DNA from 2 places in the Geobacillus sp. CX412 genome. Region 1 is predicted to be linked to the other one. Evidence: a T-box and tRNA genes for the amino acid it is inferred to sense, from the RefSeq annotation. Region 1 holds a T-box; the other holds one or more tRNA genes.
What was found. The T-box of region 1 lies ahead of trpS (tryptophan--tRNA ligase). A T-box ahead of a tRNA ligase gene usually reads a tRNA of that ligase, here a tRNA-Trp.
Positions count from the first base shown of each region.

Region 2: it has a tRNA-Trp gene. The T-box ahead of trpS (tryptophan--tRNA ligase) is inferred to sense a tRNA for this amino acid. The anticodon was not compared.

Region 1 covers NZ_CP103461.1:2,686,898-2,697,398, forward strand. The annotation lists gene NXM86_RS14070 (ABC transporter ATP-binding protein) at 1-1,032, opposite strand, end outside; gene opp3C (oligopeptide ABC transporter permease) at 1,054-2,073, opposite strand; gene opp3b (oligopeptide ABC transporter permease) at 2,073-3,002, opposite strand; gene NXM86_RS14085 (peptide ABC transporter substrate-binding protein) at 3,132-4,781, opposite strand; gene NXM86_RS14090 (DUF3899 domain-containing protein) at 5,199-5,570, shown strand; T-box leader at 5,622-5,865, shown strand; partial or broken gene trpS (tryptophan--tRNA ligase) at 5,914-6,898, shown strand; gene NXM86_RS14100 (YjbA family protein) at 7,008-7,748, opposite strand; gene NXM86_RS14105 (YuzI family membrane protein) at 7,833-8,039, opposite strand; gene NXM86_RS14110 (DUF2268 domain-containing putative Zn-dependent protease) at 8,111-8,902, opposite strand; gene NXM86_RS14115 (RNA-guided endonuclease InsQ/TnpB family protein) at 9,005-10,087, opposite strand; gene fabF (beta-ketoacyl-ACP synthase II) at 10,234-10,501, opposite strand, start outside.
Region 2 covers NZ_CP103461.1:1,207,869-1,218,369, reverse strand. The annotation lists gene NXM86_RS06415 (aminopeptidase) at 1-160, shown strand, start outside; partial or broken gene NXM86_RS06410 (GNAT family N-acetyltransferase) at 316-897, opposite strand; gene NXM86_RS06405 (transglutaminase-like domain-containing protein) at 1,069-1,677, opposite strand; gene NXM86_RS06400 (hypothetical protein) at 2,550-2,840, opposite strand; partial or broken gene NXM86_RS06395 (dynamin family protein) at 3,696-6,178, opposite strand; partial or broken gene NXM86_RS06390 (amine oxidase) at 6,569-6,749, shown strand; partial or broken gene NXM86_RS06385 (alkaline phosphatase) at 6,750-6,977, opposite strand; gene NXM86_RS06380 (hypothetical protein) at 7,022-7,156, shown strand; tRNA gene NXM86_RS06375 (tRNA-Arg) at 7,157-7,230, opposite strand; tRNA gene NXM86_RS06370 (tRNA-Gly) at 7,640-7,710, opposite strand; tRNA gene NXM86_RS06365 (tRNA-Cys) at 7,716-7,789, opposite strand; tRNA gene NXM86_RS06360 (tRNA-Gly) at 7,796-7,867, opposite strand; tRNA gene NXM86_RS06355 (tRNA-Gln) at 7,871-7,945, opposite strand; tRNA gene NXM86_RS06350 (tRNA-Trp) at 7,993-8,063, opposite strand; tRNA gene NXM86_RS06345 (tRNA-Pro) at 8,277-8,353, opposite strand; tRNA gene NXM86_RS06340 (tRNA-Arg) at 8,357-8,433, opposite strand; rRNA gene NXM86_RS06335 (23S ribosomal RNA) at 8,756-10,501, opposite strand, start outside.

The DNA of each region.
Region 1 (10,501 bases):
AACAATTTGCGCAAATTTAGCCATGCGGTCGCGCACGATTTGCGGCGGTTCTACTTTTGGCGCATTTTCATGGAGTAGCCACGTCGCTGCGTAATGCGTATCCGAAACTTTAAACATCGGTGGTTCTAATTCATAGTCAATTTTTAGCGCATATGGATTTCTTGGCGCAAACGCATCGCCTTTCGGCGGATTCAATAAATCCGGCGGCGTGCCTGGAATCGAGTAAAGCTCCATATCTTTATGATCAAGGCTTGGCATCGAAGCAAGCAATCCCCATGTATACGGGTGCTTCGGATTATAGAAAATCTCATCGACTGTGCCGATTTCTACGATTTTTCCAGCGTACATGACCGCCACGCGGTCAGCCATATTGGCGACAACACCAAGGTCATGTGTAATGAAAATAATCGACATTCCTAGTTTCTTTTGAATGTCTTTCATCAGTTCCAGGATTTGTGCCTGGATGGTTACGTCTAATGCTGTCGTCGGCTCGTCGGCAATTAAAATTTTCGGGTTGCAAGCGAGAGCGATCGCAATCACGACACGCTGGCGCATCCCGCCGGAAAACTGGTGCGGATATTGTTTTATGCGCAACTCCGCATTTTTGATACCGACAAGCTGCAATAGTTCAACCGCACGCTTGCGCGCTTCTTCTTTCGAGATTTTCTGATGTTTTAAAATTGCTTCCATAATTTGCTTTCCAATCGTCATCGTTGGATTTAACGATGTCATTGGATCTTGGAAAATCATTGAAATTTTTGCACCGCGAATGTTTTGCATTTCTTTATCGGAAAGCTTCGTTAAGTCTTTTCCTTCAAACAAAATTTCTCCTTGTTTAATTCGGCTCGGCGGAGTTGGCAATAGCCGCATGAGCGCTTTCGAAGTCACCGATTTTCCGGACCCTGATTCACCGACAATGGCCAACGTTTCTCCTTTATATAAATCGAAGCTAACGCCCCGGACCGCCTGCACTTCGCCTGCATGTATGTCGAAGGAGATGTGTAAATCTTTCACTTGTAATATTTTTTCCATGTTTTCGCCTCCTTCCGTCCATTATTTGCGCATTTTCGGATCTAGCGCATCGCGCAGCCCGTCTGCCACTAAGTTAAAGCTCAAAATTAATAAACTGATGACAACCGCTGGAATGATCATCATATGCGGATAGGTTTGAATCGATTTATATCCTTCGTTGACTAATGAACCGAGCGATGCTTCCGGTGGACGAATTCCAAGACCGATAAAACTTAAAAACGCTTCGGTGAAAATCGCGCTTGGAATCGTAAACATCGTTGTAATAATGATTGGACCGACGACGTTCGGGATTAAATGCTTAAAAATTAACCGGGAGTTGGATGCTCCTAGCGTACGGGCCGCAAGCACATATTCCATGTTTTTTAATTTTAAAATTTGTCCGCGGACGATCCGTGCCATCGTCATCCAGCCAGTGATGACCATAGCCAGTGTAATCGAAATGATCCCCGGCTCAAAAATTAAAATAAACAAAATAACGACAATTAAGCTCGGAATACCGTATAATATTTCAATAATCCGCTGCATAATGTTATCGACGCGACCTCCGTAAAATCCGGAAATCCCGCCGTACGCAATTCCGATGCACAAATCGATCAGCGCAGCCAATAACCCGATGTAGAGGGAAATTCGGGTTCCATACCATGTTCTTGTCCATAAATCGCGGCCTAAATCATCTGTTCCGAACCAATAGTATTCTTTAATGCCGCGTTCTTTATATACATCAACGCCGTTTGCATCTTTCCCGTCTAGATTGAGCCAGCTAATATGCTCTAAAACAGGAACTTTTGGCGGTAATTTCGCACGGTTTAAGTCTTGCTCCTTATAAGAATGCTTGCTCGTCATCGGAGCGATAATTGCTGTAAGCGTTAAAATAATAATCATAATTAATCCAGCAATCGCGCCTTTATTTTTCCGTAAACGTATCCATGCATCTTGCCAAAATGTTAAACTTGGACGATTGATTTTTTCTTGTTCTACAACGTTAGGTGGGGCGGGTTGAAAAAGATCTGGTGAAATATTTTCATAGTTTAGTTTATTCATTATTTTTTCCCTCCCGCTAGACGAATACGTGGATCAACGATGCCATATAATATGTCGACGATAAAAATCGCGAATATCAGTAAAGCAGAATAAAATAATGTGGTTCCCATAATTACCGGATAGTCGTTCATTTCAATCGAACGAACGAATTGTTCCCCTAATCCAGGAACTGCGAAAATCTTCTCAATAACAAGCGTTCCCGTCATTAAGTTAACGACCATTGGACCAAGAATCGTAATAATCGGGATGAGCGAGTTGCGGATCGCATGCTTCACAATCACTGCCGAATTGCTAATTCCTTTCGCTCTTGCGGTTAAAATATAATCAGAGCTCAACACTTCCAACATTTCTGTCCGCATAAAACGAGCGATGTTTGCGATCACACCGACTGATAGTGCAAGCGTTGGCATAATTGTATATTCAAACCCTTCCCAAAACGCTACCGGGAGCCATTGCATCTTTACCCCAATATAATATTGAAGCAATCCGGCGAAAACGAATGACGGAATGGATATTCCTAATACGGAAATGACTGTGGCCGTATAGTCTCCCCAAGTATTATGACGAATCGCGGCGAAAATGCCGAGTATTAACCCAATCAACGTTCCAAACACAATTGCTTGAAATCCAAGCTGTGCCGATGGACCGATTCGTTCCCCAATCAATTCAGTTACCGGACGGTTATCATACTGAAACGAAACGCCTAAATCCCCTTTTAATAAATTGCCTAAATAGCGGACATATTGCACTGGAACCGGATCGTTTAATCCGTATTTCTCTAAAATAATTTGCCGCTGCTCTGGCGTGAGTTTTTCTTGGTTTTGCAATGGTGAACCAGGAAGCAATTTCATTAAAAAGAACGTCACCGTCGCGATAATAAATAACGTAATGACCATATACACAATCCGTTTGATCACATATCGTGCCATTGGAGCACCTCCTCCAACATAATAATTAGAATCTTCTTCTTTTTTCGACTTTTTCGCCTTTTCAGGCAAAAGGAGAGTATATGCTTTTCACATATACTCTCCTCCGCAATTACAATTACTGCAGAACTATTACTCGATATATGCCCATTTATAACTATAATCTCCGCCAAATGGATGAGAAACAATACCTTTTACGTATTCACGTTGCAAATACGCAGAGCCGCGTTGATAAAGCGGTGCGACTGGCATTTCTTCAAACAAGAGTTTTTCCGCTTTTAACATTGCATCCCAGCGGGCTTGCAAGTCGTTTAGCAACGTTGTTTTCGCATCTTTAACAAGCTGGTCGTACTCTGGGTTGGACCAGCCAGTTTGGTTGTGCGGGCCGTCTGTCACCCAAAGATCGATAAATGTCATTGGGTCTTGATAGTCCGGGCCCCAACCTGAGAAGGATAGGTCATATTGCATGTTGCTTTCTAGCTCAAGCTTTTGTTTAAATGGCTGTTGTTTAATGTTAATTGTAAGGCCAGGCAAGTTCTTTTCAAGCTGTTCTTTCAAGTATTCACCAATTTTCTTCGCGGTATCGGCATCAAAGTTCAACAGCTCAATCGTAAATTTGTCTTTGCCAAGCTCTTTTTTCGCTTGTTCCCATAATTTTTTCGCTTCTTCTACATCGTATTTCACTAAATCGCCGTTTTCGTCACGGAAATCTTTTCCGTTTGGACCTTGAACAAAGTCTTTTGGAACAATATAGTTTGCCGGAATTGTACCGTTGTTAAGAAGCGTGTCAACAAGCGCTTGTTTGTCAATCGCCATCGCGATTGCTTTACGAGCGTTGACGTTTTTCAACAATTCGTTTTTCGTGTTCATGCGCAGCCAGAAAATAGATGGATCAAGCTCTGTATGGAAGTTTTTGTCGTTTTTATATTTATCAACAAACTCTGCAGTTAGACCAACTCGGTCCACTTTTTTCGTGTCGTAAAGGTTTACAGCTGTTGCGGTATCTTTTACGATTTTGACATTGATTGTTTCTAGCTTCACATTGTCTTTATCCCAATAGTTTGGATTTTTCTTATATGTCCAGCCTTGTTCATGCTTCCATTCGCTTAATACGAACGGACCGTTGTAAAGCGTCGTGTTCGCTTCCAAGCCATATTTGTCGCCTTGCTCTTTTACGAATTTTTCGTTTTGCGGCATGAACGATCCAAATACGGTTAAGCTGATGAAGTATGGAATTGGGTTTTTCAATTCTACTTGAAGCGTATAGTCATCTACCGCTTTTACGCCAAGCTGGTCAACTGGCAATTTGCCTTGGTTAACTTCTTCTGCGTTTTTAATGTCATACATAATGTAGGCGTATTCGGAAGCTGTTTTTGGATCTAATACTTTTCTCCACGCAAATACGAAGTCATGCGCCGTAACAGGATCGCCGTTCGACCATTTTGCGTCTTTGCGGAGTTTGAATGTGTAAACTTTGCCATCTTCGCTTACTTCATAGCTTTCCGCCACACCTGGAACCGGCTTGTTATCTTTGCCTAAACGGTAAAGGCCTTCCATCACGTTGTTCAACACGATGAACGATACTTGGTCTGTCGCAAGCGCGGAATCAAGCGATGGAATTTCCGAAGAATCCAGCAAGTTCAACACTTGCTCTTTCTTTTCGGCCGGCTTATTTGCAGTGCCGCCTTTGTCTTTTGCTGTGTCGTTGTTGCCTCCACAGGCCGCTAGAAATGTGGTTACAGCCAGGAGAAGCACAAGAAACAATGATAGTTTCTTCTTCACTAAAAGTCCCCCCTTAAAAATATATAATGTATTAAAAATCTTCTGAATATGTTATATTTCAGAAGATTTCACCTACAACGCTATTATATAATTATTAATATATTTGAAAAGAATTTCCTTATTTTATTAAATATAAATTTTCTAACTTTTTTGTCTTAATCGATTATTATAATCTAATGCGTTTAATTTGAATTTTAACGTTATTTTTACAAAATGTAAATAAAAAATTTTCATAATCTAAAGAAAGCGCTTACAGTATAATATTATGACTGTAAATCCGAAAAAAGATGAATAATTACATATCATTTGTCCCATTCTAAAGTTTTTTTTGTATAATTTTTCTAATAATATTTACGAATTTTATGTTTTCTGATTGAATAAAGACGAAGATAAGATGTGTTGATCAGGAGGTAGAAAGTGAAATCAATTATAATACGAACATGTTTGCTTACAGCATCTATATTAGTACTTAGTTTATTCATCGTTTTATTACAAGGGGAGTGGTCGCTCGTTTCTTTCGTGAATGTTGCATTTTTGCTGGCTCTTTTGCCATTTATTATCGGCGGGTTTTTGTTTGTGTATGAAGGCGGATTTTTTAAAGGCGTTATGTACGGGTTTCGGCGCTTGCATACAAGCAGATCGAAAGCCGGGCGTTATTTAGCGGAATTGCAAGGTTTATCTGATGAACAACCTGTGCAAGCAAAAAAGTTTACTGTAACGTATCCACTATTGTTTTCTGGTCTTATTCTTCTTCTCTTGACAATTGCCGCCGGATATGCCATACGATAAAGTTGCAGCAACTATCGCATTGTTTTATAATATAAAGCAATCAATCATATGAAACATGCGATGAGAAAGAAGAGTACATATTGCGATGCCTTCAGAGAGCTTGTGGGTGGTGCGAACAAGCGGCTAGCAATATGGAATGGGCTTTCGAGCATCCGGCTGAATGAGCAGTTGGCTTTAGTAGGCTTTGGACGTCTGCCTTACGTTATCAAGGCGCCATGCGCATAAAAGCATGGGCAAAGTGATTGCACATCATGTGCAATAACTAGGGTGGCAACGCGGTCCTATCGTCCCTAACTCTCAGGGGGTAGGGCCTTTTTAAATTGATAAAAAAAGGAGTGGTGTTATGAAAACGAGCTTTTCAGGAATTCAGCCAAGCGGCGTCATTACGCTTGGCAACTATATCGGAGCAATGCGGCAATTCGTGGAATTGCAGCATGAGTACAACTGCTATTTTTGCATTGTCGATCAACACGCCATTACCGTTCCGCAAGATCCGGAAGAACTGCAAAAAAACATTCGCAGCTTAGCCGCTCTTTACTTGGCGGTCGGCATTGATCCGAATAAAGCTACTTTGTTTATTCAATCGGAAGTTCCTGCCCATGCCCAAGCGGGTTGGATACTGCAATGCATTTCTTATATCGGTGAACTAGAAAGAATGACTCAATTTAAAGATAAATCGGCAGGAAAAGAAGCAGTGAGCGCCGGGCTGCTTACCTATCCTCCATTGATGGCTGCGGATATTCTCTTGTATAAAACCGATATCGTACCTGTCGGGGAAGACCAAAAACAACATATTGAATTGACGCGCGATTTAGCGGAACGATTTAACAAACGGTATGGAGATTTTTACGATTCCAGAACCGCGCATTCCAAAAATCGGTGCACGCATTATGTCACTTACGGATCCAACGAAAAAAATGAGCAAATCGGATCCAAACAAAAAGTCGTTTATTACACTTCTTGATGATGCCAAAACGATTGAAAAGAAAATAAAAAGCGCTGTAACCGATTCTGAAGGCGTCATCCGATATGACAAAGAAAATAAACCGGGAATTTCCAATCTCCTTAACATTTATTCGATTTTAGCCAATAAAACGATTGAAGAACTTGAACAAGAATATGCTGGAAAAGGATATGGCGTATTTAAAGCTGATCTTGCCCAAGTAATTATTGACACCCTTACTCCGATCCAAGAAAAATATTACGACTTGTTGGAAAGCAGCACGCTTGACCAAGTGCTTGACCAAGGAGCAGAAAAAGCAAACAAAGTAGCAACGGAAATGCTTGAAAAAATGGAACAAGCGATAGGGCTTGGAAGAAGACGCTAAAACAATAATAAAAGCAAGCCGAACGATGGCTTGCTTTTTTATATGCTTATTAAGCTTTCCTATGCTGACTCTGGCAGAAATATCATTCATCATTGCGACTTTATTTTTCTTAATTCACTTTTGGCTCCTGTTCCATTTCCCAAAGCTTTTCAAAAAACGGCTGTCCTTTAATTAATTTTTCGCATAGCTGCTCATGTTTGTCGGACCAGCCGTATTTTGTCTCTTCGTATAAGTGCTGCCATGCTTCTTCAAACGACATTTTTTGAATATCAGGATATTTTTGCGGCGCCCATTCCGTATACCAGTAGCGTACCTCTGCAACGTTTTTCGTCGAATGAAGTTGGTCAAGCACCATAAATAAAAGTTGTTTAAGCTGTCGTTCCTTTCGTGTAAGTCCCATCATCCATTCAGGGGATGGCGACAAAATATGATGTTCTTTTTCATGAGCAGGCAGCGGATATGGTTCTTCTTGATGTTCAGCGACCATTTCGTATACTAGCTGCTCCTGTCTCGGAATAAGGCGGCTTTTCCGAATCGGAATGTTATAACCAATCGTATCAACAGCAAGAATGCCATAACCGTCTGTAATGACAAAACAATAATCAAGCTGAATGCGTTCATGATTTTTGCGCACATATGCTTTTTGATATACGTCTTCAAGAAGCTGCTTTGGGATTTCCGATAAACTGTTTTCAATATAGTTGAATAGCGCAGAAGACACTTTAAGAAGCGGTACTTGATCGAGCAGTTCCACTTGATCATCTTTCCGCCATTCATGGAAATGGCATACGTTGTATCCGTTCTCTTCCCCTTCAAACCAATTGACCCAAATATCATGCAGATACAGCATACGATACCCCTCACTTCCAAACCTATTTGTCCATCAGTATAGGCAGAGGGGCGAATTTTATTCCATACTACCCTTTTTTATCCATTACTCTTCTCGGTAAGGGAAGTATAAGCTTCCCCACATTAGTAAAAGTCCTATTGGTAATAAATAACATTCTACTCTTGTGCAAATATATGAAAAATATTCGCTCCATCCCCGCTCTGGCGTCATAATGTTTAAATAAGCAATAACGGTTATCCCGCCAATGACAGAAACTCCAAAACCGACTAAATAAATAAATATGCGAATCATCGGGTCCCTCTTCTTTCTCTTAACTTGTCCATCTTATTTTTACATATATGAGCACCCGATGATCATCATGACTATTCGTTTTTCTCTAACGCGGCAAGCTGCAGCATCTGTTCTGAATCGATGCCCATTAACCTGGAAAAGCGAGCACCATGTTCAAGGCAACGACGGACTATATAATATCCCACTGCATAACCAAGCATGGCTGGATAAAAACCGAGACCATAGAGAAGTCGAGAATATAACGGATGTTGTGGTAAAATTGACTGATATGGTGAAACATATCGTTTCCAAAAATGATCAAGTTGTTCATCCGAGTAATAGGTCGTCCAGCTTGCTTGATGACTCTTGCCAACATAACGGCCAACAGCATTTTCGGCAAGTCCTTCTAGTACGATCGCGTCTAAAAGTGTAACGCCTTCATCTTCCTTTTTTTGTTTTTTCAGGCGGCAAACATGATTATACTCATGTGTGATCAATGCCTCGATTTCTTTGTCCGTATGATGCGGTAATAAAAAAATAAGCAATTTATCGTGAAAAGCGACTCCGCCTTTACTATTAAACTCACGAGCCAATTTTCGATTATGTGTGTCTGCTGGAAAAAGAAAAAGAGGCACATCTGGACCGTTCCATTCCTTTTTTCGCTTCTCGTAAACCGCCTCGACTCGTTCCCATATGTTTTTTTGTTTCATTTGCTTAATCATTTCTCCGATATTTTTTGACGGTTGATACATACCGTAACGCACGAGATAAAGATAAATATCACGTGCTCTGGCGTTTGGAAAGTAGGAAGTTAGATGTTGGCATAGCCGAATAGGATTGTCATGCCATTCATTGAGCCATTGGTCGGTACGAATAACAGGCATCTTTTTCACCTCTTTTTCCGTTTTTTCTATCGTATGACGGAAAAGAAAAAGAGGTCAACTACCCAACGGCTAAACGGCTAAAGCCGTGGGCTTGCAGCTAGCCTAATTGGCTGCCGCGTTCGGCTGGTTGACAGCAGCCCTGCGGATGTTTTCCGCAGCCACGTTGTCGGCAGGGGCAGCGTACCCACAAGCTCGACAACAAAACTGATCCCTTGACGGTCTGTTTTCTTTGGCCACATGTCCGCAAACCGGACAGGTGCGGGAAGTATTTTTTGGATGAACCAATACCACCGGCACGCCAGCGATCGCCGCTTTATACTCAATAAACTTTCTCAACTGATAAAAAGACCAAGAAGAGTGTTGACGACGCTGTTGCTTTTTAACCGTTTTCTCGGTGCGTTGGCGGATGCCCTTTAAATCTTCAAGGGAAATGCCGCATCCGAGTGCCTTTGCCTTTTCAACAATCTTCTTGCTAATGCAGTGGTTCACATCACGGGCAAATAGTTTTTCCTTCTTGGAACGCTTCTTAAGCAGGCGTTTCGCTGACTTGGTGCCTTTCTTTTGGAGTTTGGCGCGAAGTTTCGCATGGCGGCGGCGCAGCCCGTTGACCTTCGAGCCGGAAAATACCTCACCGGTGCTATCGACGGCGATATTAATGATGCCAAGATCCACACCGATAAATCCGTTTTCGGAATTGGGCTGGCCTTCGGGAACGTCCACCACGAGCAGTAAATAAAAAATACCGTTTTGAAGGACTAAATCGGCTTGACCCCGAACACGGTTGCCGCACAGCAAACCTTGATGGTAGCGGCTAATGACCATAGGGATTTCCATTCTTCCTTGCAAGGTAAGGATGGAAGCATACTCTAACCCTTTAAAGGACAGGATTCTTTCATCATACACGATGGCACCGGTTTCTTTAAAGTTATGCAAGGTTTTTTTATCCAAACGATAGCTTTCCGACACTTTGCCGATGGCACGAACGGTCATTTGGGCAGAGAGGCCAAATTTTTCCCTGACGTCATAGTAGCAAAGCCGCTGGATTTTCGTTTTGGAAAAGGTTCTGGAGCGAAAAGCAATCTCGCTAATATAGTTGCATGCTTGGTTAAACCGTTTCATTGTTTCCAGCAGCGCATGAAACTGTTCAAGAGTTGGCATTAATTTAATCTTGAGAGTGCAGAGCATTCTTGATTCACCTACCTTTCTAAATCCAGTGTACTTATATTGAACGAAAAATTCAATATATACTGAAAATATAAACCCCGCCTTCCTCCACAGCTAAAGCAGTGGGCTTCCGGCGGATGTTCTCGTGAAAAACGGCTATCTCTCTTCTATCGAGATAGCCGTTTTCCATTATTTTGTATATTTTTGAAAATCAACGTTGCATTATGTCCGCCAAATCCAAGAGAATTGCTTAACACTGCGTTTACTTCTTGCTTTCTTGCCTCATTTGGCACATAGTCCAAATCGCATTCCGGATCAGGAGTTTCATAGTTCATCGTCGGCGGAATCATTCCATCTTTAATCGCTAATACGGAAAATATCGCTTCTACTGCTCCAGCCGCTCCTAACAAATGACCGGTCATCGATTTTGTCGAG
Region 2 (10,501 bases), 1.5 Mb from region 1:
TATGTCCAAAGAAGAGCTCGACAAACATGGGGTCAACGATAGCCTCATCCATGAAGATTTTATGATCGGCTCTGCCGAACTAAACATCGATGGCGTTACGAAAGACGGCAAGCGCGAACCAATTTTCCGCAACGGAAATTGGGCGTTTGAATGGAAATAATGGAAGTGATGTGTTTACCACACGTTGATCATAAAACTGAAAATTTGCGCTTCAAATAAGTTATATAACTTACTAGCCACGTCTTTCTGCATACTTGGGAGGACGTGGCTATATTGATTTAACATGCTGTGTATAGAAGAATGTCCTAATCGTTCTTAGTTGAATAAAGGATTATTCTTTTTAAACTCATCCCATTCCTCACGAAGAATACCCATCCGAATGGAATCATCGTATTCGCCATTATAGTAGCGGCATTTTCTCATTCTACCTTCTAATCGCATTCCCAATTTTTCCGCGCATCTGATCATGCGTGGATTTCCAGACCAAGTCGTCAGCCCCACTCTCTCGATGGTTAAATTTTCAAAGAGATAGTCAATCCATAAAGATAATGCTTCCGTTCCAAATCCACCATTCCAATGTTCGGGAGAATATATGACGATTCCCATTTCAAGCCATCGTGTACGTTCATCCTCCCAGTAATAGCTAACCATACCTATAATTTGACCTTGATGTTCAATAATCATTTAACTTGGTACATCCGTAACATTCATTTTTTCTTCCATTCTCTTAGAAAACTCTTCAAAGGTACAAAATTCAAGTGGATAATAAGGAGCATCGTACTTTTTCCATTCTGGATTCTCCACACCGTATATCAGGTTATACAGAATTGGCAGATCATCGTGTGTTGGTGTCCGCAGAGATACTCTTTTTCCTGTCAGCAACAACTTTTGCAACATATATCCATCCCCTATCTTACAGAATTCAACAATCCATGCTATTATCCCTTTTCTAAAAAGAACAAAAACACCCCGTACACCTAAGTAATCAGAAAGACATGGCAAAGGTGACGAATAACTTCCGTCACCCTAGACTGCCTTGTTTAACTATCGCATCCGTCAACTTAACAATTATAAATATTCTGGCAAATGATTTTTATACATTTCTAATGCATCTGTATGTTCTTCTAAAACAGCAATTGTTTTTGGATGTGGCTTCGCATAAATTATTGGGTAATCTCTTTCATCAAATTCTTCTTGGGGAGTAAAAGCTAACTTTTCCTCGTCAATTGAAAATTGGGAATCAATTCCCTTTTTGTTTCCACGTGCATCTAAACGAATCCACCGATTTAATGATTTAAGAAAAACGCCATTAAGTGCATGAAGGGAATAACCTTGGTCAGGTGTATCGAATAGCATTAGCCGTTGATAACAAAAACCTGTCGGGATTCCTTGAGACCTTAATAAAGCCGCTAATAGGTTGGCTTTGGCATAACAAATTCCTTCTTTATAGTAAAGAACCTCAGAAGCTTTACATGTAACTCTTGTGCTTTGTATATCCCACGAGTGAGAAATCTCATCTCTTACAAATTCAAATGCTATTTTAGCCTTTTCCATTTCTGACTGCCCTTCATGAAACAATTCATTAATTTTTTTCTGAATTAAAGGATGAGAAAAATTGACAACATCCAATTCCTTCAGATAATCCATCAAATCAGTGGACTCAGGAATTAGTTCCATTTTAGTTCCCCCTTATCAAATACATTTTTCATGATTATAAGAATATTTAAATAAAAATACAATAATGGTTTACTTAGGTAACTTCAGCTATACCGCTCGTTAGTTCAACAAGAAAAGCGATACTCCTTTTGAAGCATCGCACCCACAGCCACCCATGAAGCGAGCTTCACCACAGATGATGGAAGAAATTTTATTTTTCCATGGATCAACGGATCAACAACATTCTTTAACAGTCACCTGTGTCAATGGATAAAATAACAGTAAAAGCTATCCACAGTTATTTCAAGGTAGAGGTGTGAGAGTGGAAGTGATAAAAACAAAAAATTCTGCGGATAGCAGGGCATTTCATTACGAGTCCTCTCTTACGATGTATAATCTTTGTTATCTAAGTCTAATATAGCAAACACAAAATTAATTGAGACTCTGTCCAGCAGACATTATGGAAAAAGTAAAGTACGAACTAAAATGGGATGTTATAGTGACTTTAACCAATAGGAATCCAATTATTGTATAAAAGAGACTGATTACTACCAAACGAACACTTTTCGAAGAGTTTATGCTTTTTTAATATCCATCAATGACTACTCCTTCATTTATTTCACTAACTCAAAATTTTCCCACAAGTTAAACTATTATAACAATATACAAATATTGTAAAATGATCGCCGCCTGTTACAAAAACAAAAACCCTGCTTCCACATGGAAAGCAGGTACTAACCAAACATTTTAGACCTAATATTGCCCCTAGTAGTAGATTTACAATTCCAAATAACTGTCAAGGCCATTTTATCATCGGCTTTAACATTTATTCCTATACATAGAGAAAGCCAGCATTATTTTCTGACTTAAAATTTAATTCCATTCCTTTGGTACTACGATAGTTTAACGTTGGAAGCTGTCATGCCCAGGATAATACCCGCCGTGACCATGATGATAGCCATGACCAGGATAATACCCACCATGACCGTGGTGATAGCCATGCCCAGGATAATACCCACCATGGCCATGGTGATAGCCATGACCAGGATAATATCCGCCATGACCATGATGATAGCCATGACCAGGATAATACCCACCGTGGCCATGATGATAGCCATGGCCAGGATAATACCCACCGTGGCCATGATGATAACCGTGACCAGGATAACTATCGTAACTTCCAATGAATTGTCTTTCCATTTTATATCTCCCCTTAACTGTTTTTAAAATAGTGTATGCGTCCATATTCAAAGAGGTATAGATTCTTGCCCATTATGACGCTTGCAAATTGTTGTTTTGATTATGGTTAATATCCTAATGTGTCACAGGAAAATAGCCCCTTTTTCACCTGACTTGCCCTGTTAGTTGAACAACTTTACTCCTTTTTGAATTAAAGCACCGTTATCCAACCATGAAGCAAGCTTCACACAAAGGATGTATGGAACAGTTTAATTCGTTTCTTCGTTTTTCACTGGATCGATAGTATGAGCGAAGTATGGTTGATTTTATTCAGCATAACATCCGGACTTCTGATCTTCAAATTCCATATAAATTTTGGTATGTTTGTATTTCCCAATTCGCAAAAATCGGCCACACTATGGACTTGAGTTTTTTCGTTAAATATTCTTACTGATTTCTTATACTATTTGAAGAACTCCTTTTGTGTCCGTGAACCAGTAAATCGGCTAAATTACACTTTGTATTGGTCAGAGGAGTTTCACTTCGTCAAACTTAATGTAGGCGGATCCAGTCGGGTATAGGCGTTTCCCGGATTCGATCTCATTTTTCCCCTCCAGCTCTCTTCTTTTTCATTGAATCTTCTTTTTTCTTCTAAGTTTCATCTCTACCTCAGTTTTGTTTCAATAACGTTTTTCTAATGTACTGGTTTTCGTGGATAGTATAGTATTCGAATTAATTATTCATCGTTTTTCAGCTTCTTTATGTTCTTTCTTTCTCTAATACAATACGTCAAACGGTTTCGGAGAAGATCAATATCTCGTTCATGCTTCTCAAACAATCGAATTTCAGAAGCTGTCAATATCGGTAACGTCTAAATAATCCTGATTTTCAACAAACTGCTTGTATTTGTTATATAACATCGCATTGTTTTGCTGGAATGCTCCAAACAGCTTGCCGGCACCTTTCAATAAAATTTGATACGGTGTGCGGCGGAGAAAAATATTCACCTTCTCAATTTGCGCGCTGCTCGTCATCCGGTCTGCATCCCGGCGCCAGTCATCAAGCACTTTAAAGTCGCAATTCAGCTTAAGCCGCTCTTCCCCATACATCGCATTAAACCCATCGCATATTTCATCCAGGAAAGATTGACAGTGATGAAGTTCATCATTTGCCGTTAAAATCCATTCCTGAAGAGAATGATAAAGCTTAGGCAAGACCTTATCATTTACATAAGCATGTACTCTCCGGTTCATCTCATCATTTAGTTCAAGATGAATTTTACGGAAATCACTGTCTTCTCGAATCAGATCAGAACTTTCTCGTAAAATTTTCGGAATATTTTCCGATAGATCCGATCTGATTTCCTCAAGACTTTATGGAACGTTCTCTTGATAATTCGCGCTTTTTCTTCTTTCAAATCCGTTAATTGATGGATTGCACCACCTAGCTTTGCGACCATCTCTTCATTCCATTTAATCGAATCAGCCAGGCTGTTTTCCATTTCTGCCCGTTTATCCAATAAATGATTGATTAATTGACGAATAAAGATTAATATTTTTTCAATTCGATCGTCTTCCGCAATTGGTCGGCTCAAATTTCTCAAGAACTCGGCTAGATCATTTTGTTGTTTTCTGCTTCTTAAACGTGATGAATAGGCAAACACCCGAGCCTGCGGAACATATGCCCGAACTCTCGAACGAGTGTCTTCAATAATTTCGGCGGCTTCTTGTTCATCATAAATTTCATCGATTTTATTGAGCAGAAAATGAATTGAAAGATTAGGGGCATATTCCCGAATCAGCATTAGGATCTCTTGTTCTTGTTCGGTAAAAGGATCGTTCGCATCAAGCACAAATAATAAACTGTCGGCAAAATGCAGATATTTTAGCGCTTCTTCCATATCATTACGGTCGCTAAATCCTGGCGTATCCATAAGAACTAGCCTGTTTTCCTGCAAAATTGGCGATGGAAGAGAAAACTCCACAATCGTATTGTCAAAATCCTTATTCAGCCGTCTATCTACTGCCTCCTGGAATTCATGGAAACTTGAAAATGTGGTTAATTCTTCATCGGATATTTTTCTAATCTCCGTCTCATCATCCCCCTTAAATACAATAGCGGAAGATGTCGGAGCAGTTTGGATATTTTCTCCGAGGACCGAATTGATAAAAGCAGACTTCCCATTTCCGGAAGTTCCAGCAACAACTAAATGATGTGCTTCAAAATCAACCAGTTCTCGGATGATCCATCTGAAACGGTGACCTGGATCAACATGCTGCGCTTCCGCCCATTTTACGATGGAATCGAATAATGTAAGGCTGTATTCCAAACCATCTGTCTCATTGCGGGAATGGAAAATAAGATTTTCGGCAGCATTGACCACCTCTGAACTAATGCTGGATGGAAATTTCTCGCTCCATGCCAGTACCGCTGCAGAAGCAAATAAAGCATGAGAATCATCGGCTATTTTGAGCCAGTTCGTTAAGATGTTCGGAATAATCTCATCCAGTTCTTTAATTAAATACTTTCCATCGATCAATTCAAAATAAGTTTCCTGATAAAGTTCTGACAGTTCTTTCCAAGACTGCTCCCGGCTTGCATCCAGATTGAAGAAAAGGTGGTTAAATTCCTTCAGCCATGAAAAATAGGAACGCTCGTTTTTATAGCTATTCCATAATGCCTGAACGATCTGCTCAAATCTTGTCTGATCCACCCTGTATAGCACGGCTAAGCATTTGGAAAAATAATGCGGTTCAAAGATTTTTGTTAGTCCTTGCTCTGCGTATGTTTTTAAAATATCAAACCAATGATCTGATTCTGTTCGGACCGCTTCATTTACTGCCAGTTCAATTGCGCTCTTCCAATCCTTATGTTTTTCGAAAAAGGCGCGAGCAATGTCAGTCACATTCGGGTAGTCCGGATTAAAGGATACCGCTTTTTTAATCACTTGGTCAGCTTTTTCAAGCTTGCCTTGGTCTATATAAAGCGAAAATAATTGCAGTGCAACTTCCGATTGCAAGACACTGCTTTCCGTATTAATGGATTTATAAATCTCTTCAGCTGTTGATAATTGCCCGATTTCATGGTAACAATCCGCTATATTTTTCTTCGCCCACGGTTCTAAATCATTATGAACGTTTTCCCATTTGAAAATAGCTGCTTCATAATCTTTGTGATGAAAATATACTTCTCCCTGGGCAAAACGGATGGTGGAGATGTCAGCTGTCTGATCTTTATGCCCGGCAAGAAAAGCTTCTCCGAGCACACGGACAGGATTTTTCTCATTCGCTTCCATCAATGTTTCATAAAATGTTTTTTTGATCAGTTGATTCTCTAACGTCATGTTTACCCCCCGACCTATATATTTTACATACCGTATTATATAGTTATTAAAACTTTCCTGTTTCTATCCTTAGATATTCTAGCAAACTTACTTTTGCAATAAAGTTTCAAATTGTTTTCATTTACAATACAGATTTTTATCATGGTGTAAAATTTCAGCTAAATTATGTTATTAATTGGATTGAAATGTAAAAAGCTGCATAATCCTCCTGAGAATACTGACACCTGTTTTTCCATCATCAATACTATTTTAGTAGTATCAGTATGTCCTGATTTTATAGATTTCTTGCACTAGAACTAAAAGAAGCAGGATATATGCTGCTCCATTTTTGCATAACTGCACTTTCCTGCTGAATAAGATGACAGTAAGCCATCTTTTTGTCAGCTCACAAAAGAATTGGATAAATATTCGATGGACGCTTATTTGAGATACAACCCGTTTGGAGTTAGGTTATCTGCAGGCGCCATCGACATGATCAAAGTACTTCTTTCACTGGAAGGATTAGTGGATCTTTCTTTCCTAGAACTGTTACGTGAACTAATTGTTTATCCCTAATATTCGCTTCTATGAAAAATTTAATGCCTTTATCAATCATGCGTTTAATTTCTTTATCCGCAGCATATCCAAGTTTAATCCATTCTAACTTGCCGGCCCCGCCGTTTTCTGCGCTTGTTTGCATAAATTTCGCCGCATATAAGGTGTCGGCTGACAAATCACGCGGTTTATCAGCCACATACATAAACAGCGCTGTATATTCACCATCGTCTCCAAAGTAAGCGGTGCGCTCATCCGGCATTACATCATCATTTCATTGCCTATGCTTCGCTTAGAAGTGGGGGCTTCTTGGTAAAAAAGATAAAAAAAGAAGCGGCTATTGACCGCTTTTTCATTGCCCCCACTATCCGGGTTGTCTTCTTATCACTTTATCGCTTGCAATTACAACAAAAAGCCAGCCTTAACGGCTGGCTTTTTGCATAGCGTCCCAGGAGAGATTCGAACTCCCGACCGACGGCTTAGAAGGCCGCTGCTCTATCCAGCTGAGCTACTGGGACATAGTATTATTTACACTCCTATTTTTCAACAGCTGCCTCTTCCTCTACCAGCTGATTCAAAGATGCTGGATGCGTCGAGGCAACTCGGAGCGGATTCAATGATGCATCGCTCGTTGCTCTATCCAGCTGAGCTACTGGGACATAGTGTTATTATACTTATATTTTTAGCTGGCTGTCTCTTCCTCTACTAGCTAACTCAAGGAAGCGGGATGCGTCGAGACAACTCGCAGTGGATTCATAGATGTAATGCTCGTTGCTCTATCCGGCTGAGCTACTGGGACATGGTGTTATACACTCTTTAGCTTCGCTGCCTCTTCCTCTACGAGCTGGCTCAAGGGAAGCCAGATGCATCGAGGCAATGTTCTAACAGTTTTTAATGATATTGCGACAACTAGAAGTAAGAAAAAAAAGCGGGTGATGGGAATCGAACCCACGACGTCAGCTTGGGAAGCTGAAGTTTTACCACTAAACTACACCCGCACAATTGGAGGCGGCACCCGGATTCGAACCGGGGATGAAGGTTTTGCAGACCTCTGCCTTACCACTTGGCTATGCCGCCAAGAAAAGCGGAAGACGGGACTCGAACCCGCGACCCCCACCTTGGCAAGGTGGTGTTCTACCACTGAACTACTTCCGCAATTGGCTGGGCTAGCTGGATTCGAACCAGCGCATCACGGAGTCAAAGTCCGTTGCCTTACCACTTGGCTATAGCCCAATGTATCATCATTTCATCGCTTGCTAAACTTCATTTTAAGGTTTATACAGGGGCAGTAGGAATCGAACCCACACCGGAGGTTTTGGAGACCTCTGTTCTACCATTAAACTATGCCCCTATATCATATCATTCAAACCGCTAAATCCAAAGGGAGCGGATTTACACTCCTCCAAGTCTATCCACTTCCCTATCTATCCCAAATAAACTGAAATACTTAACTTGCCGTTCTAATGGAATTTAAAACTCTACATGACTAAAGCCAAGAGTTTTTGTATTTACTCTAATATACATTATGTATAAAAGTTATGTATATGTATGTAAACTCTTCTCATGGTCGGGAAGACAGGATTCGAACCTGCGACCCCATGGTCCCAAACCATGTGCTCTACCAAGCTGAGCTACTTCCCGAAATGGCGCGCTCGAGAGGACTCGAACCCCTAACCTTCTGATCCGTAGTCAGACGCTCTATCCAGTTGAGCTACGAGCGCACATTACTTTATGAAGCGAAAGACGAAACTTAAAATTCATGATTCCTATCTTGGCAAAACGGCGTTTTATCACTAAATTACTTCTATTTTATATATGTTCATTCCCTCAAAACTAGATAACCGTCTGTTTGGAAGAAGCCGTTTTGCGTAGGCGGCCTACGCTTTTCCGTTGTCTAGCTCCTAGCGTCCTCCACTTTTCGCTTTGTCCAGCTCCGGCTCACAGCGCCTTGCGGAAAATAACCTTCCTCCGTCGACATGCAAGCATGTCTCGTCGGAAGAACATTTTCCTTTTGGCGCTAAGCGCTCGCCTCCGCTTTTCCGCTTGGTTAAGTCCTCGATCGATTAGTATCCGTCAGCTCCACGTGTCGCCACGCTTCCACCTCGGACCTATCGACCTCGTCATCTTCGAGGGATCTTACTCGCTTGACGCGATGGGAAATCTCATCTTGAGGGGGGCTTCACGCTTAGATGCTTTCAGCGCTTATCCCTTCCGCACATAGCTACCCAGCGGTGCCCCTGGCGGGACAACTGGTACACCAGCGGTGCGTCCATCCCGGTCCTCTCGTACTAAGGACAGCTCCTCTCAAATTTCCTGCGCCCGCGACGGATAGGGACCGAACTGTCTCACGACGTTCTGAACCCAGCTCGCGTACCGCTTTAATGGGCGAACAGCCCAACCCTTGGGACCGACTACAGCCCCAGGATGCGATGAGCCGACATCGAGGTGCCAAACCTCCCCGTCGATGTGGACTCTTGGGGGAGATCAGCCTGTTATCCCCGGGGTAGCTTTTATCCGTTGAGCGATGGCCCTTCCATACGGAACCACCGGATCACTAAGCCCGACTTTCGTCCCTGCTCGACCTGTCCGTCTCGCAGTCAAGCTCCCTTGTGCCTTTGCACTCTACGAATGATTTCCAACCATTCTGAGGGAACCTTTGGGCGCCTCCGTTACCTTTTGGGAGGCGACCGCCCCAGTCAAACTGCCCACCTGACACTGTCTCCCACCCCGATAAGGGGTGCGGGTTAGAATTTCAATACCGCCAGGGTGGTATCCCACCGGCGCCTCCACCGAAGCTGGCGCTCCGGCTTCTCAGGCTCCCACCTATCCTGTACAAGCGATACCAAAATTCCATATCAGGCTGCAGTAAAGCTCCACGGGTCTTTCCGTCCTGTCGCGGGTAACCTGCATCTTCACAGGTAGTATGATTTCACCGGGTCTCTCGTTGAGACAGTGCCCAAGTCGTTACACCTTTCGTGCGGGTCGGAACTTACCCGACAAGGAATTTCGCTACCTTAGGACCGTTATAGTTACGGCCGCCGTTTACTGGGGCTTCGGTTCGCACCTTCAGCCTTGCGGCTTAAGCGCTCCCCTTAACCTTCCAGCACCGGGCAGGTGTCAGCCCCTATACTTCGCCCTTCGGCTTCGCAGAGACCTGTGTTTTTGGTAAACAGTCGCTTGGGCCTTTTCACTGCGGCTCTCTCGGGCTCATCACCCAAGAGAGCACCCCTTCTCCCGAAGTTACGGGGTCATTTTGCCGAGTTCCTTAACGAGAGTTCTCCCGCGCACCTTAGGATTCTCTCCTCGCCTACCTGTGTCGGTTTGCGGTACGGGCACCTCTCACCTCGCTAGAGGCTTTTCTTGGCAGTGTAGGATCGGGGACTTCGGGACCGATGGTCCCTTCGCCATCACGGCTCAGCCTTTACGCCAGACGGATTTGCCTATCTGGCAGCCTAACCGCTTGGACAGGCTATTCCAGCAGCCTGCTCGCCCTACCTTCCTGCGTCCCCCCATTGCTCAAACGGTGAGGAGGTGGTACAGGAATCTCAACCTGTTGCCCATCACCTACGCCTTTCGGCCTCGGCTTAGGTCCCGACTAACCCTGAGCGGACGAACCTTCCTCAGGAAACCTTAGGCTTTCGGTGCAGAGGATTCTCACCTCTGTTTTCGCTACTCACACCGGCATTCTCACTTCTAAGCGCTCCACGAGTCCTTCCGGTCCCGCTTCGGCGCGCTGCTCCCCTACCGATGACCAACGGTCATCCCACAGCTTCGGTGGCACGTTTAGCC